Regions from separate parts of the Paraoerskovia marina genome, predicted to be linked through region 2. Evidence: riboswitches for the same ligand, from Rfam matches in the RefSeq annotation. Region 2 holds a riboswitch; each other region holds the start of a gene.
The links. Region 2 has a riboswitch for S-adenosylmethionine ahead of BLU20_RS00035 (rhodanese-like domain-containing protein). Riboswitches for the same ligand answer to the same signal wherever they lie in the genome.

Region 1 (3,250 bases), 480 kb from region 2:
CGTCACGTTCACCGACTGCCCCGAGTGCGACGGGACGCGCCTGAACGCCGGGGCGCGGTCGTCGAAGATCCGCGGCAAGAACATCGCCGACCTCTGCTCGATGCAGATCAGCGACCTCGCCACCTGGATGGACGACCTCGCGGAGCCGTCGCTCGGACCGCTGATCGAGGCGCTGCGCGCGACGCTCGCGTCGTTCGTGACCATCGGCCTCGGGTACCTGAGCCTGGACCGCCCGTCGGGGACGCTCTCGGGCGGCGAGGCGCAGCGCGTGAAGATGATCCGCCACCTCGAGTCGTCGCTCACCGACGTCACATACGTCTTCGACGAACCGTCGATCGGCCTGCACCCGCACGACATCGACCGGATGAACACCCTCCTGCTCCAGCTCCGCGACAAGGGAAATACCGTGCTCGTCGTCGAGCACAAGCCCGAGATGATCGCGATCGCGGACCACGTCGTCGACCTCGGCCCGCGCGCCGGGACCGCCGGCGGCGAGATCTGCTTCGAGGGCACCGTCGACGGGCTGCGCGGCTCCGACACCCTCACCGGCCACCACCTCGACGACCGGGCCTCGGTGAAGGACGCTGTCCGCACGCCGTCGGGCACCCTCGAGATCCGCGGCGCCTCGATGCACAACCTCCAGGACGTCGACGTCGACGTGCCGCTCGGCGTGCTCGTCGTCGTCACCGGCGTCTCCGGGTCCGGCAAGAGCTCGCTGATCCACGGGTCGATCCCGTCAGGCGCCGACGTCGTGTCGGTCGGCCAGGACCCCATCCGCGGGTCGCGGCGCTCCAACCCCGCGACGTACACCAACCTGCTCGACCCCATCCGCAAGGCCTTCGCCAAGGCCAACGGCGTGAAGCCCGGTCTCTTCAGCGCCAACTCCGACGGCGCCTGCCCCACCTGCAACGGCGCCGGCGTGATCTACACCGACCTCGGGGTGATGGCCAGCGTCGAGACCGTCTGCGAGGAGTGCGAGGGCCGACGCTTCCAGGCCTCCGTCCTCGAGTACACCCTCGGCGACGACGACTCCGCGGGCGGCGCCAAGAACATCAGCGAGGTCCTCGAGCTCTCCGTCGCCGAGGCCTCCGAGTTCTTCAGCACCGGGGCCTCGCGCGTCCCCGCCGCCGCGAAGATCCTCGGCCACCTCTCCGACGTCGGGCTCGGGTACGTCAAGCTCGGCCAGCCCCTGACCACCCTCTCCGGCGGCGAGCGCCAGCGGCTCAAGCTCGCCACCCACATGGGCGAGAAGGGCGGCACCTACATCCTCGACGAGCCGACGACGGGCCTGCACCTCGCCGACGTCGAGCACCTGCTCTGGCTGCTCGACCGGCTGGTCGACTCCGGCAAGTCCGTGATCGTGATCGAGCACCACCAGGCCGTCATGGCGCACGCCGACTGGATCATCGACCTCGGCCCCGGCGCCGGGCACGACGGCGGTCGCGTCGTCTTCGAGGGCACGCCGGCCGACCTCGTGGCCGCCCGGGCCGGGCTCACCGGGGAACACTTGGCGGACTACGTCGTCTGACGTTGGTCGAGCCTGTTGGTCGAGCCTGTTGGTCGAGCCTGTTGGTCGAGCCTGTCGAGACCCCTGCCGGTCGAGCCTGTCGAGACCCGTAGACCGAGACCCGGTTTCGACAAGCTCAACCTCCGTCGGTCGAGCCTGTCGGTCGAGCCTGTCGAGACCCCCCGCCGGTCGAGCCTGTCGAGACCCGTAGCCCGAGACCCGGTTTCGACAAGCTCAACCCCCGTCGGTCGAGCCTGTCGAGACCCGCTTGTCCCGGTTTGCACCACCCGCCATCCGCCGCTATCGTCCTGCCCCAGGTCAAGAGCGACCAGCGATACGCCCTCCGCGTGCTGGTCCGGCAACCGCGCCACCCCGCGCACGGTGCCCCAGGAGGAAGACCGGCCCGCCACGACCGTGGCGGGAAGGAGCGAAGGGAGCCACGGATGGTGGAGAAGTACTACCTGCGGATCGACGGAATCCTTGAACACGAGCCGGGTGCGCGTCGTCGCGAGAGGGCACGACGAACGGGCGTGACGCTCATCGAGCACGGCATGCTCTGCACGGCCTGCATGGTCGGCTCGTGGGGCCGGACCGAGCTCAGCCGGAACCGAACGCTATGCAACGTCTGCCACCACTTCGCGCACCATCTGGCCACCGCGGCCGCGACGTCCCCCGCGGACCGGCAGACCATCCTTCACCGGCTGATCGGCCCGTCCGTGAGAGACGATTCTGGCGTGGCTGCCGCGCGCGCCCACCTCAAGGCCCGGGTGCACGGCGTCTTCGACGAGGCGGTGCTGCAGGGCGTCCCGATCGTCGAGCGTCCGACCCGTAGCGGGCCGACGACGCCGGCGATCGGCGTCCGAGACCTACGCCGGAGCGGTCTCGTCTCGGACGCGATGGAGCAGCGAGTACAGCGCTACGCCGACTGGCTCGAGGCACTCGAGCCGACAGACCATGCCGTGCACGCCGAGGCGCTCTCCGCCGTCGCGGGTCTGGGCGCGATGCTGCGTCGTTGGGACAGTGACCAAGAGTTGAAGAACGCCCGACGCCGGTTCCGGGAGTCGCTGAAGCGGCTGTCCGCCGCCTCTCGGAGCGTCGGGGCCGATCTGATCGGCCTGGTCCAGGCGCACCGTCTGCGCTTCCGCTGACGGCAGGTCTCGACAGGCTCGACCGACGGCGGTTGAGCTCGACCGACGGCGGTTGAGCTTGTCGAAACCCGGTCTCGACAGGCTCGACCAACGGAGGTTGAGCTCGACCTGCGGAGGTTGAGCTTGTCGAAACCCGGTCTCGACAGGCTCGACCGACGGTGGTTGAGCTCGACCTGCGGCGCTGGTCCCAACCGGCCGCCCCAGAAACGACGAAAGTCCCGATCCGGTCGACCCGGTCGGGACTTTCATCGTTGCGATCTCCCGGAGGAGACCGACTCTGTGCGCGAGGGGGGACTTGAACCCCCACGCCCTTTCGGACACTAGCACCTGAAGCTAGCGCGTCTACCATTCCGCCACTCGCGCGCGCTGAAGGAGATTAGCACGCAGCGGGCCTGATCCTTGAATCGAGCCCGGCGGGGCGGCCGGTGCGTGCGACAAATAGGACAGCCCGGTGCGCGTGCGCAGAACCTTCACCACACCGTGTCTCGCTCGTGTCGCACCGAGAGGGCCAATGATCGCTCTCGTCGTTACGATCAGTGGGACCGCGCCCGCACCGGGTGGGCGCGGCTGTGGCGTCGTCGCCGTGTGCGTCGAC
Region 2 (3,250 bases):
ACGCCGCGTCCGGCACCGATGTTCCGTCTCGTCCGTCACGTTCGCGCGGCCCCCCGGGGCGGCGATCGCGTCAGCCCGCGGCGAGCGCCTGCTCGACGTCCTCGATCAGGTCCGCGGGGTCCTCGAGCCCGACCGAGAGACGAACCGTCGTCTCGGCGATTCCGACGGCCGCGCGGCCGTCCGGTCCGAGCTTGCGGTGCGTCGTCGTCGCCGGGTGCGTGATCAGGGACTTCGTGTCGCCGAGGTTGTTCGAGATGTCGACGACGCGGAGTGCGTCGAGGAACTGGAACGACCGCTTCTTCGCCGTCTCGGGGTCCGTGCCGGCGGGGACGTCCAGGTCGAAGGTGACGACCGTCCCGCCGCCGGTCTGCTGCGCGCGGGCCAGGTCGGCCTGCGGGTGTGAGTCGAGGAACGGGTAACGCACGGCCGCGATCCCGGGGAGCGACTCGAGCTGCTCGGCGAGCCGGTGAGCGGCGGCGTTCTGCGCGCGGACCCGGACGTCGAGGGTCTCGAGGCCCTTGAGCAGCGTCCAGGCGTTGAACGGCGACAGCGACGGGCCGGTGTTGCGGATCATCGTCTTCACGGGGCCGTCGATGTAGTCCGACGACCCGAGGATCGCCCCGCCGAGAACACGTCCCTGGCCGTCGATGTGCTTCGTCGCGGAGTACACCACGGCGTCGGCACCGAGCTCGAGCGGCTTCTGCATCAGCGGTGTCGCGAACACGTTGTCGAGGACGACGAGCGCACCCGCACGGTGCGCGAGGTCGCAGACCGCACGGACGTCGACGATGTCCTGCATCGGGTTGGACGGGGTCTCGAAGAAGACGACGTCCGCCGGCGTGGACAGCGCCTCCTCCCACTGGGAGAGGACGTGACCGTCGACGTAGTCGGTCTGCACACCCCAGCGCGCGAAGATCTCGTCGAAGATGACGAGGGTCGAGCCGAAGAGGGCGCGGGCCGCGACGATGCGCGATCCCTGGCCGACGATCGCCGCGAGCGACGTGAAGACGGCCGACATCCCCGTCGCCGTGGCGAAGCAGGCCTCGGCCCCCTCCATCAGGCGCATCCGCTCCTCGAACGTGTGCACCGTCGGGTTGCCGTACCGGGAGTAGATGAAGCGGTCGGCGTCGCCGGTGAACGCGGCCTCGGCCTCGGCGGCTGACTCGTAGGCGTAGCCCTGGGTGAGGAACAGCGCCTCGCTGGTCTCGCCGAACTCGGAGCGGCGGTGCCCGCCGCGCACGGCGAGCGTCGCCGGACGGGCGCTCGCGGGCAGAGGCCCGCGCGCACGGCCTCCGGGCACCTCGCCGGGGCCCGAGGGGCCCGCGACGGACCCGTAGGGCGCGCTCATGCGGAGGTCCACGTGGTGCTCGGCAGGCCGGCGACGCGCCACCCGTTCTGGTTGCGGACGCCGAGCGCGTCGGCGTCGCCCTCGAAGCCCTCGAGCACGTTGTACGCGGGGCCGAGACCGGCCGCGGTCGCGGCGGCGGCGGCACCGATCGAGCGGTTGCCCGACCGGCAGAGGAACACGAGGGTGCGCCCGTCGCCCGGCGTCACGCCGGCCTCGAGGATGGGGTCGAGGAAGTGCGGGTTCGGGCCGAGCTGGGTGACCCAGGGGGTGTACACGGTCTCCTTGTCGAGCGAGGAGACGTCGGCGACGCCGATCGTGCGCCACTCGCCCTCGGTGCGGACGTCGACGAGCACCGCACGCTCGTCGGTGGCGAGGATCTCCCACGCGTCCTGGGGGGTGATGTGACCGGCAAAGCCGTCGGCGGGTCGGATGTCCGGGGTGCTCATGAGCTCCTCCATCGGTCGTGGCGGTAGCACCCGCGCCCTGAGGGCCAGGGGGGTTGCTGCGGCGTCATCGTGCCAAGTCACTCAGCCGCTCTGGATGGTTGGAGGGATCGTACGTCACGGCGGACGGGCGTCAACACGCCGTCTCAGAATTGATGCCCACGATGCGAGATCGGCTTTTGACAGGCCCGGACCGGCTCGCCATTCTTGGAGGCAGGTCATGAGTGCCAGCGCGAAACCCCGGTTTGCTGGCCGGCAACCCTCCTCCCACGGTGGGGTGCCCCGGGTGACGACCCGGCCGTTCACCAGGTGGTGCGCGGCAAGCGTGGGACGCCGCGGCGTCCCGGATCTTGGAGGACTGCAGTGAGCGCACCAACTCTCGGGACCACGGTCTGTGACCACCTGGACCCCGTGCTCCCCGTCACCGGCGCCGAGACCCTCGTCCCGCGGGTCGGTGCCGCCCCGATCCGGTACGCCAACCTCGACGTCGCCGCCTCGGCCCCCGCCCTGGCGAGCGTCGCCGAGCGCGTCGCCGAGGTGCTGCCGCTGTACGCGAGCGTGCACCGCGGTGCGGGGTACCTCTCGCAGGTCTCGACCGCCCTGTACGAGGCCTCCCGGCGCACCATCGGCGACTTCGTCGGCGCACGGCCGGACGACGTCACGGTCGTCACGCGCAACACCACCGACTCGTTGAACCTGCTCGCCGGCTGCGTCCCCGCGGGGCCCGACGGCCTGCCGGGTCGGGTCCTGGTGCTCGACCTCGAGCACCACGCCAACCTGCTGCCCTGGCAGCGCGGGAGCGCGACGGTGCTGACCGCCGCACCGACGGTCTCCGGCACGCTCGCGGCCCTGCGCGCCGAGCTCGCGCGGACCCCCTACGTCCTGCTCGCCGTCACCGCGGCGTCGAACGTCACGGGGGAGTCTCTGCCCCTCGCGGACGTCGTCAAGATCGCGCACGACGCCGGAGCCCGGGTCGTCCTCGACGGCGCCCAGCTGGTCCCGCACCGCAGGGTCTCGCTCGCCCGGAGCGGCGCCGACTGGATCGCGTTCTCCGGCCACAAGACCTATGCGCCGTTCGGCGCGGGCGCGCTCGTCGGCCGCCGCGACTGGCTCGACTCGGGCACGCCCTACCTGGCCGGTGGCGGGGCCGTGCGTCAGGTCGGGCTCGACGAGACCCGGTGGCAGTCCGCACCGGCCCGCCACGAGGCAGGGTCGCCCAACGTCATCGGCGCCGTGGCGCTCGCGGCGGCCTGCGACGCGCTCGCGGCGGTCGACCCGGCCGAGCTCGCCGAGCACGAGGCCGTGCTGCGACGGCGCCTCGTCGACGGCCTGTCGGCGATCGAGGGGGTCGAGGTCGTCAGCCTCTGGCCCGACGCCGAGGACCCGGTCGGTGTCGTGACGTTCGCCGTCGAGGGGCACGACCCAGGCTTCGTGGCCGCCTACCTCTCGGCCGAGCACG
Region 3 (3,250 bases), 620 kb from region 2:
CCGCCGTCGGCGCCCGACACGGACTTGATGTTGTCCGCGATCGTCTGGCCGTCGGCCGATCCACCACGCACGGCCGCGAGGGCCGCGAGGATCGTCGCGTCGTACGACTCGGGGCCGTAGGCGTACGAGGTGAGCTCGCCACCCTCGGAGTCGGCGTAGAACGCGTCGAGACGCTCCTTGAACTCACCCTTGGCCTCGGCACCGGGGATCGTCCCGATGACGCCCTCGAGGGTGCCCTCGTCGAAGTCACCCTCGTACGACGCCGTGTTCCCGTCGCAGAAGAACGTCTTGCCGCCGAGGTCCCAGCCCTGGGCCACGAGCTCGGTGACGATCGCCTTGGTCTCGTCGAACGCGATCACGGAGATGACGTCGGGGTCCTGCGCGAGCAGGTCGGTGACCTGTGCGGAGAAGTTCGACTCGCCGGGCTGGAACTCCTGCCCGGCCCCGGTGCCGCCGTAGACCGCCTCGGCCCCGCCTGCCTCGATCGTCTGCTGGACGTTGTCGCGCAGGCCCGTGCCGTAGTCCTCGTTCTGGACGAGGAAGCCGACCTTGGTGGCCCCCGAGTCGAGGATGAGCGAGCCGAGGGCGGAGCCCTGGACGGAGTCCGGCGGGGCGGTGCGCGCGAAGAGGTCGCTGTAGCCCGAGAGCGTGGTCGACGTGTTGGCGGGCGAGATCTGCATGACGCCGGCCTCGGTGACCATGTCGACGACGTTCAGCGAGACGCTCGACGACGCGGCGCCGATCATCACGTCAGCGTCCTTGCCGATGAGGTCGGTCGCCGACTGGGTCGAGACGTTGAAGTCCGTCGAGTCGCCGGAGTCTGCGCCCTCGATGGTCACGTCGTTGCCGAGCACGCCGCCGGCCTCGTTGATCTCGTCGACCGCGAGGCCGACACCTGCGACCTCGGGCGGGCCGAGGAACGCGAGGGTTCCGGTCAGGGGCAGGAGCGTCCCGACGACGAGCTGGTCGTCGCCGCCGCCGCCGTCGCCGCCACCGTCGGCACTGTCGCCGCCGTCGTCGGTCGAGCAGGCCGCCAGGCCCAGGCTGAGGGCTGCAGCGAGCGCGAGGCTTCGCGTCGCAAGGGTCCGTCGCTTCATAAGTCTTTTCCCTCCGAGGTGGACCTGTGATCCACGACACCATTCGTGCCGTGCGGTCACAGTAGGCAGCGAATGTGTCGGCGATGTGTCCTGGGGCACAGTTCCGCCCGATCGTTACCGTGATGTGACTCATGACACGTTTCGTCTCACCTGGCGGGCAATACCGGCACGATCGTGCCGTTTCGGCGGCGACGACGTCGCACAGCCCCGCCTCGACCCGCGACCGCACCGCCTGGCCGCGCGTGCAGCACCGGCGGCAGCGGCGGCACCGGCGGCGCGGAAATCTCCACATGATTCTGCCGTCAGGCCATGGTGTCCCTGGCTCAAACCCGGTACGCTCGTACTCGCAGAATGCAGTTCGCTTGTCCTTGCGCTTCGGTCTCCGGACCGGGCGGACCTTGTTTACCCAAGAGTTGACGACGAATCACCGTGATGCCGGCCTCGGAAGTCGGGGCCGTTGACACCTCTTGAAGGAGAAACAAGATGACGCTCGGTACCGTGAAGTGGTTCAACTCGGAGAAGGGCTATGGCTTCATCGCCCCCGAGGACGGCTCCGCCGACGTGTTCGCCCACTACTCGGCGATCCAGACGCAGGGCTACCGCACGCTCGAAGAGGCGCAGCGCGTCGAGTTCGACGTGACGCAGGGCCCCAAGGGCCCGCAGGCGGAGAACATCCGCCCCGCGTGATTTTTTCTCAGCCCGCCGCCTGACGCGGCAGCTGAACCGACGACCCCTCGCCACTCGTGGCGGGGGGTCGTTCTGCGTGCGGACGCGGTGCCCGACGACGGGCTCGCCATCCGCGGGCGGATCGGCCTACGATGGTCGCGGTCATGAGGCCCCGTGGTATCGCCCTCCGGCGTGCGGGACCGGCAACCGCGCCAGTGCGCACGGTGCTCCCGGAGGAAGACCCGCCCCCGCCGCCGGTGGGGGAAGCGCACCACGTCAGGAGTACGCAGATGGCCTCCGCCACCACCCTTCCCCTCGCCGGCACGCGCACGCCCGAGGCCACCGCGGCTGTGTTTCCGGTCACACCGGGGTACGGGTTCACACCGACGCAGCGCGCCGCCCTCGACGCCACGCCGTGGGGATGGCGCACCGGGGTGGTGCGGTCCGTGTCGGAACGACTCACGTGTGTCGGCTACGACGCCGACGTCCTCCCTGCCGCGCCGTCCGGACCGACGGGTCTCGGAGAGCCCGCACCGGTGCCGAACCGCGCCATCCTCTGGCACGCCGCTGATCTGCGGGCCGCGCTCCACGTCGGGGACCTCGTCGCCGTCCACGAGGAGCACCACGCCCTGCGGTACGTCGTCGACGACGCGCACGACGCGATCCGGACCGTCTCCGCGTTCGTCGAGTGCGGCGTCGGCCCCGCTCCCCGCCCCGCGACCACCTGACCGGAGGCCGCTCCCGACACGGGAGGCCGGCGTCGTCCGCCTGCCCAAAAATGCACACGGTCTGGCGCAAACCACCTCGCTTGCCGCATAGTGTTCCGCGCAACCGATCGAGGAGCCTGACATGCGTTTCAACCCGCCCCCGGGGTGGAGCACCCCGCCCGGGTTCGAGCCCGATGCGACCTGGTCGCCCGACCCGTCGTGGCCCCCGGCCCCTCCCGGCTGGGAGTACTGGGTCGACGACGACGACGCCACGACCGTGGTCCCCGCCGCGACCGATCCGGGTGCCACCGCCGTCATGCAGGCGGTCCGCACTCCGGCGGCCACGAGCACGAGGACGACCACCGTCCGGAGCTCGGGCGACAGGACGGCCACCAGCGGGTCGACCACCCGCAGCCCGTCGGGGTCGACACCGACCGCGTCCGCCAGCGGCGTCGTCGCCCTGGGCGCGACCCCCGACGACTCCCCGGCCGCCGGGGCGCCGTCACGCGGCAGCCGATCCGGCGCGGGCAACCCGAGCAAGGACGGGTCCTCCGGACGGCGCACCGCGACGGGCCCGATGGTCGCCGCCGCGATCGGCGGGCTCTGCGCAGGGCTCGTCATCGGGCTGGTCCTCGCGTTCGCCGCACGGGGCGACGCGAGCGAGGCGATCGCCGAGGCGAACGCCTCGCAGGCCAAGGCCGAGGCGGAGCGCGACTCCCTCGCGGACGACCGCGCCGAGTTCGAGACGCACATGGAGGACCTGACCGCCCAGCAGGAGCA

Region 1: another riboswitch for S-adenosylmethionine. It lies ahead of BLU20_RS02295 (hypothetical protein); the one in region 2 lies ahead of BLU20_RS00035 (rhodanese-like domain-containing protein).
Region 3: another riboswitch for S-adenosylmethionine. It lies ahead of BLU20_RS02840 (hypothetical protein); the one in region 2 lies ahead of BLU20_RS00035 (rhodanese-like domain-containing protein).

Annotation. Positions count from the first base shown of each region.
Region 1 is NZ_LT629776.1:479,863-483,112, reverse strand. Features, by position in the region: gene BLU20_RS02300 (ATP-binding cassette domain-containing protein) at 1-1,528, shown strand, start outside; SAM riboswitch class IV at 1,824-1,940, shown strand; gene BLU20_RS02295 (hypothetical protein) at 1,951-2,655, shown strand; tRNA gene BLU20_RS02290 (tRNA-Leu) at 2,936-3,018, opposite strand.
Region 2 is NZ_LT629776.1:4,704-7,953, reverse strand. Features, by position in the region: gene BLU20_RS00040 (O-succinylhomoserine sulfhydrylase) at 71-1,348, opposite strand; gene BLU20_RS00035 (rhodanese-like domain-containing protein) at 1,345-1,794, opposite strand; SAM riboswitch class I at 1,800-1,895, opposite strand; SAM riboswitch class IV at 2,008-2,123, shown strand; gene BLU20_RS00030 (aminotransferase class V-fold PLP-dependent enzyme) at 2,155-3,250, shown strand, end outside.
Region 3 is NZ_LT629776.1:628,044-631,293, reverse strand. Features, by position in the region: gene BLU20_RS02850 (ABC transporter substrate-binding protein) at 1-1,097, opposite strand, end outside; gene BLU20_RS02845 (cold-shock protein) at 1,581-1,784, shown strand; SAM riboswitch class IV at 1,924-2,038, shown strand; gene BLU20_RS02840 (hypothetical protein) at 2,054-2,491, shown strand; gene BLU20_RS02835 (excalibur calcium-binding domain-containing protein) at 2,613-3,250, shown strand, end outside.